Regions from separate parts of the Clostridium sp. LXY-7 genome, predicted to be linked through region 1. Evidence: a T-box and tRNA genes for the amino acid it is inferred to sense, from the RefSeq annotation. Region 1 holds a T-box; the other holds one or more tRNA genes.
The links. A T-box is a leader RNA that pairs with one kind of tRNA and senses whether it is charged. The one in region 1 lies ahead of ACI48Q_RS18725 (glycine--tRNA ligase), so its partner is inferred to be a tRNA-Gly.
Positions count from the first base shown of each region.

Region 2: it has a tRNA-Gly gene. The T-box ahead of ACI48Q_RS18725 (glycine--tRNA ligase) is inferred to sense a tRNA for this amino acid. The anticodon was not compared.

Region 1 covers NZ_JBLLJL010000006.1:1,788-5,220, reverse strand. The annotation lists gene lysS (lysine--tRNA ligase) at 1-596, shown strand, start outside; tRNA gene ACI48Q_RS18730 (tRNA-Asn) at 831-905, shown strand; T-box leader at 998-1,164, shown strand; gene ACI48Q_RS18725 (glycine--tRNA ligase) at 1,233-2,624, shown strand; gene murD (UDP-N-acetylmuramoyl-L-alanine--D-glutamate ligase) at 3,169-3,433, shown strand, end outside.
Region 2 covers NZ_JBLLJL010000002.1:31,364-34,796, forward strand. The annotation lists gene ACI48Q_RS07035 (alanine/glycine:cation symporter family protein) at 1-85, opposite strand, end outside; gene ACI48Q_RS07040 (NADH peroxidase) at 581-1,123, shown strand; tRNA gene ACI48Q_RS07045 (tRNA-Gly) at 1,220-1,293, opposite strand; gene ACI48Q_RS07050 (helix-turn-helix domain-containing protein) at 1,403-1,783, opposite strand; gene ACI48Q_RS07055 (TerC/Alx family metal homeostasis membrane protein) at 1,906-2,748, shown strand; gene ACI48Q_RS07060 (zinc ribbon domain-containing protein) at 2,774-2,986, opposite strand; gene ACI48Q_RS07065 (segregation/condensation protein A) at 3,124-3,433, shown strand, end outside.

The sequences.
Region 1 (3,433 bases):
AACTTGTATACCAAGGAACGGAGATAGATTTTACACCACCATGGAGAAGATTAACTATGGTAGATGCAGTAAAGGAATATTCAGATATAGATTTTAATAACATTAAAACTGATGAAGAAGCAAGAGCTATAGCTAAAGAAAAGCATTTAGAATTTAAAAAAGAATTAAAGGATTGTACAAAGGCTGATATATTAAACGCATTATTTGAGGAATATGCAGAAAAGCATTTAATTCAACCTACATTCCTTTGTGACTATCCAGTTGAGATTTCACCATTAACTAAGAAAAAACGTGGGAATGATGAATTTACAGAAAGATTTGAAGGGTTTATCTATGGAAGAGAGGTATGCAATGCATACTCAGAGCTTAATGATCCTATAGTTCAAAGAGATAGATTTGAGCAGCAAGCTAAAGAAAGAGAACTTGGGGATGATGAAGCTTATATGATAGATGAAGAATTTATGAGTGCACTTGAAGTCGGAATGCCTCCAACAGGTGGATTAGGAATAGGTATAGATAGAATAGTAATGTTCTTAACCGATTCTGTTTCAATAAGAGACGTTATACTATTCCCAACAATGAAACCATTACAATAAAAGTAAATCATATGGCAATAAGTTACACAAAGCGAAATTCTCAAGCGAAATTATTTACTTGTGAATCTAGCTTTCTGTAATTTCCATTTGGGTTGACGTATATTAATATAGAAGTCAGTATAATGAGAAACATTTTGGTCTATAATATATATATAAATTTAATGTGTAAAATTGAAAATAAGGTATTGCATTTTATTAATAATTTGCTATAATGATATTGTAATTAATGAATATTCCGTGGTAGCTCAATGGTGGAGCACTCGGCTGTTAACCGATAGGTTGGAGGTTCGAATCCTCTCCACGGAGCCAAATTTTGCATGTATGCTGACTTTGAAGTCAGCTATTTTGTTATACTTGAAGAGAATAAAATTGATGATGATTACGAATAAATAAAATCTAATATAATAACTATGATAAAGAAAAGTAGTAGTATAAGTTTTATAGAGAGGTAGTGTAGGGTGTAAACTGCTAGATGAATACTATGAAGGGAGCTTTGGAGTTAAATAAGTTTGTAGAGATGGGCTATAGCCAATAAGGGTGGAACCGCGGAATTAATTTCGTCCCTTAGCTGGTTAAGGCTTTTTTTATTTATCTAAATATGTATAAAGGCAAATAAATATAAGTGGAGGTATATATATGGCAAATGAATTAACAATGGATAAGCTAGTAGCATTATGTAAAAATAGGGGATTTGTATTCTCGGGATCAGAGATTTATGGAGGTCTTGCTAACTCTTGGGATTATGGTCCATTGGGAGTAGAATTTAAAAACAATGTAAAGAAAGCTTGGTGGAAAAAATTTGTTCAAGAAAGCCCATATAATGTTGGATTAGACTGTGCAATATTAATGAATCCAGAGGTATGGGTAGCGTCTGGACATATAGGTGGTTTTTCAGATCCATTAATGGATTGTAAGGATTGTAAGGCTAGATTTAGAGCTGATAAATTAGTTGAAGATCATATGACAGCTCAAGGTGCTGAAGTGGCTGTAGCTGATGGATGGTCAAATGAAGAATATAAAGAGTATATTGAAAAGAATGAGATAGTTTGTCCTAAATGTGGAAAGAAAAATTTCACTGATATTAGAAAGTTTAATCTTATGTTTAAGACATTCCAAGGTATAACAGAAGATAGTAAAAGTGAGATATATTTAAGACCGGAAACAGCACAAGGTATATTCGTTAACTTTAAAAACGCTCAAAGAACCTCAAGGAAAAAAGTACCTTTTGGTATAGCTCAAATAGGAAAATCCTTTAGGAATGAAATTACTCCAGGGAACTTTACATTTAGAACTAGAGAGTTTGAACAAATGGAACTTGAATTTTTTTGCAAACCAGGTACAGATTTAGAATGGTTTGATTATTGGAAGGAACAATGTAGAACATTCTTATTCGCATTAGGAATGCAAGAAGAAAGATTAAGATTTAGAGATCACAGTAAAGAAGAATTATCTTTTTACAGTAATGCTACTTGCGATATAGAGTTTTTATTCCCATTTGGCTGGGGGGAACTATGGGGAATAGCTGATAGAACAGATTATGATTTAAAGAAACATATGGAACATTCAGGAGAAGATTTATCATATCTTGATCCAACTACAAATGAAAAATATGTACCATATTGCATAGAGCCTTCACTTGGAGCAGATAGAGTTGCATTGGCATTCTTATGTAATGCTTATGAGGAAGAGGAATTAGAAGGTGGGGATGTGAGAAATGTATTACATTTACATCCTGCATTAGCACCATTTAAGGCAGCGGTATTACCATTGAGTAAAAAATTAAGTGAAAAAGCTTTAGAAGTATATGGAATGTTAGCTAAGAAGTTTAATGTGGATTATGATGAAGCTGGAAGCATAGGAAAGAGATATAGAAGAGAAGATGAGATAGGAACTCCATTCTGTATAACTGTAGACTTTGATACATTAGAAGATAACTCAGTAACTGTAAGAGATAGAGACACTATGGAACAAATAAGATTGTCTATAGATGAGTTAGTAGCCTATGTAGAAGGGAAATTAGAGTTTTAGTATATAAATAAGGCAATGATTTTAATATGTGTTGATTTACAGATATGATACTTTAGTACATTTTCAACATTATATTAAAAACAGAGCCTTTTTTTATTATATGATTCATAAAAGAGACAAAACTATAAAAATACATAATACGACAAAAAATATAGTGTTTTTATTAGAAGTAATTAGGGTAAAAAGATAAAAAAATAACCGGATTTTCATCCGGTAAAAATAGGGTTTAATCATGGGGATATGTTATGCTTTATGTCAAAATTTTGGGGAATCATTTTAACATATTTTCATCCAGCATAATGAGAGTATAACATAGCGAAATTTGCAAAGCAATATGCAAAGATTAAGTTTTTATATTAATTATATTAAATATTTTCTGAAAAATTTGATATAAAATAAGATATAAAATAATATAAAGAATTAAAATTAATAGAAGTTAATATGCTGTATGGCAATGGAAGTTTATCATTTTTAAAGCTGTTAAATGTGATATAATTAAAATAGTAATATTGAAATACAGTTTTACTGTATCGGAGGATTAGGTATGAAAAGAAATTTTAATGAATTTAAAACATTTATTTATAGTAAAAATGTAGCTGTAGTAGGAATAGGGGTAAGTAATATTCCGCTAATAAAATTTTTAAGAAAATTAGGAGCCGAAGTAACAGCTTTCGATAAAAAAACTAAAGAAGAGTTAAAGGAAGTAATAAATGAATTTGAACCATTAGGGGTAAAGTTCCAATTAGGAGATAATTACCTTGATAATCTTACAGGATTCGATGTAATATTTAAAACGCCGTCAATGAGGA
Region 2 (3,433 bases), on a different contig from region 1:
TTAAAAATAAATGAGTCCCGAATAGAAGAATAATTAATGGATACCCCCACAAAAATGATGCAGCATTGCTAATAAACTCCGCCATAATAAAAAAATACCCCCCTGTAAAAAAATTTATATAATATAAATATATTCACAATATGAATATATTATGAATTATATATGAAAAATATTGCAAAAAAAACGTACCCTAAAAATGAAAAATAATTTTGAAAATATACTTGAATTTCTGTAACATTAAGAATTAAGCTGTTTATTAAGTAAGATTATATCATCGAAAAATTTGCAAAACAAGCTAAATTTTCAGAATATTTGAATTTTTGATAAAGTATTTGTAAATCATCACATTAAGAATTATAAAATAGCATTTAGTATTTATAAAAATAAGATTTGTTAAAAATAATACAAAATGAAATAGATAAATTTATAACTTGCAATACGGAGATATGTAAAATATATAAATAATAATTATTATTTGTTGACATAAATTATTTGATACAATATAATAATCACATAGAGATCATAAAAGAAGATTCAGTGAGTTGAATATAAAATGTAAGTATTAGGGAGGAATAATATTATGAAAAAGTTTGTTTGTACAGTATGTGGATATATACATGAAGGAAATACAGCGCCAGAAAGCTGCCCAGTATGTAAAGTATCATCAGATAAGTTTATAGAAAAAAATGAAGGTGCAATAGCTTGGGCAGATGAGCATAGAATAGGAATTGCAAAAGATATAGATCCTGAAGTTATAGAAGGATTAAGAGCTAACTTTGTTGGAGAGTGTACAGAGGTTGGAATGTATCTTGCTATGAGTCGTCAAGCAGATAGAGAAGGGTATCCAGAGATTGCTGAAGCTTACAAGAGAATAGCTTTTGAAGAAGCAGAGCATGCAGCTAAGTTTGCTGAATTGTTAGGTGAAGTAGTATCTGAGGATACAAAAACTAATCTTCAAATGAGAGTAGATGCAGAACATGGAGCGTGCCAAGGTAAAAAAGATCTAGCAACTTTAGCTAAGAAGTTAAATTTAGATGCTATCCATGATACAGTGCATGAAATGTGTAAAGATGAAGCTAGACATGGAACTGCATTTAATGGATTATTAAAAAGATATTTTTAACAAATTATATATTTAAAATAGCATAATATTTGAAACACCATATAAATAATAAGAATTAATAAAAAAGACTTTGCAAATTGCAAAGTCTTTTTTACATGGAGCAGGTGAAGGGAATCGAACCCTCGCCAATAGCTTGGGAAGCTAATGTACTACCATTATACTACACCTGCATAACTATAACTATAATTATATTATACTCCAAATGCATAATATGTAAAGAGTATAATTATAAATTGTTGTAAATAAAGATGCTATGCAGGCATAAAATAGGTTATTTAATTAACAATTTTTGTTAATATTCTGCAATAAATTAGTAATGTAGTCATTAGAAATAAAATCTTGATTTTTTAATTTCCTTATAAATTCTACTAAAGATGGATTTATAAGCATGAATTCTTCTACATCTAAGGGAAGAGAGTTTCTAGTTTCAGCAGCCAAGTCAAAAAATAAATTTAGTTCCTTCTTATTATAGTTAATATCAAAAATATTCGTTAAAAGAATAAGAGTTTCCTTGGGAAAAGCATATCTTTTCCCATTCTCTACATCAGCTAGATAGGTTAAGCTTATATCTAATTTTTGAGCCATAGTTCGAAGGCTCCATCCTTTTTCTTTTCTTCTTTCCTTAATATAATCGCCAAAAGTAATATTATAATTTTCCATAAATAATACCTCCTTATAAACATAGTACGCTTAACAGCTTAATAATTCAAGTAAAAATAGTATATCTACAAATATTTATTCATATAAATATAGAAAAGTTAAAATTATTATGGGGGATATATATGAAAACAAGAAAAGCATTAGGTAATTTTATAATATGTGCATTATTTGCGATCCTTTTTAACATTCTCGTTTTAATTTTGAAAGGAGAACAGGCAGGTATTGAATTTTTAGGAGGATACTTGATTGAACTTAGTTTAAGTTTAGACAATCTATTTTTATTTTTAATGGTTTTTTCTAGCTTTGGTATACCTAGCAGATATCAGAAAAGAGTATTAAATTATGGTGTTTTTGGTGCTATAATTTTAAGATTAATTTTTATATTATTAGGAGTGTCTGTTGTTAACAAGTTTCATTGGGTTTTATATTTCTTTGGAATTTTATTAATACTTAGTTCTCTTAAAATGATATTTAAGGTAGATAAAGAAATAGATTTCAAAAGAAGTTATATATATAAGGGATTAAGATTTATAATTCCATTTACAGATAGTTTAGTTGGAGAAAAATTTTTTGTAAGAAAGAATAAAATTTTATATGCAACACCTTTATTTGCTATACTTCTAATTATAGAGATGTCAGATATTTTATTTGCAATAGATTCTATACCTGCAATTTTTTCTATAACCACAGATCCATTTATTGTGTATACCTCGAATATCTTTGCAATACTTGGATTAAGAAGTTTATATTTTATTTTAGTAAAAATAAATAACATGTTTAAATATGTACAGTATGGAGTAGCTGGCATTTTAATGTTTACAGGTATAAAACTATCTATATTATATTTTAATATAGAGATACCGGTAATGAATTCTATACTGGTAATAGTTATAATACTTATAATAAGTATTATAATTTCCCTCATCAGTGAAGCTATAGCGTGTGTATCTAATAAACTTAATTAAAAGGAGAGAGGAATCTCTCCTGATTTTACATATCAAGCCAATTAGCAGATCCCTTGTAGAAAAACTCAGTGTGTCTACATTTAGGACAAACATATACATCAAAAATTAAATGTTCCTCATAATCAAACAAGGTGGCGAATAATCCTCTATTGTTATCTTGAGAGTCAAACCTGTACTCCTTTAAGTATTTCATTTCATTATTACAGCGGACACAATTAATTAAATTATTATCATTCATAAAAGACAGCTCCTTTTTAGTTTTATTACAATATATATTTATACATATGAGTTCTAATTCCTTTACTTTAGTAGAATTTTAGTTATTATTAGAGTATAATTTTATGGGATAACAACTTATCATAAAAGGAGTAATATATGTCACTTAGTATTAAGATATCTAATTTTGAAGGTCCATTTGATTTGTTACTACATCTTATTAAAAAAAATCAGATGGATATTTATAATATAAGTATTTTTGAAATTACGAAACAATATCTAGGATATTTAGATCAGATGAAGGAAATGGATTTGGATATTACCTCTGAATTTATAGTAATTGCGGCTACTTTAATTGAAATTAAATCTAAGTTTCTACTTCCTAAAAATAAACTAGAAGATAAAGAGGTAGAGGAAAAAGATGAAGCCAAAGAACTAATAGATAAACTAGTTCAATATAAAAAATTTA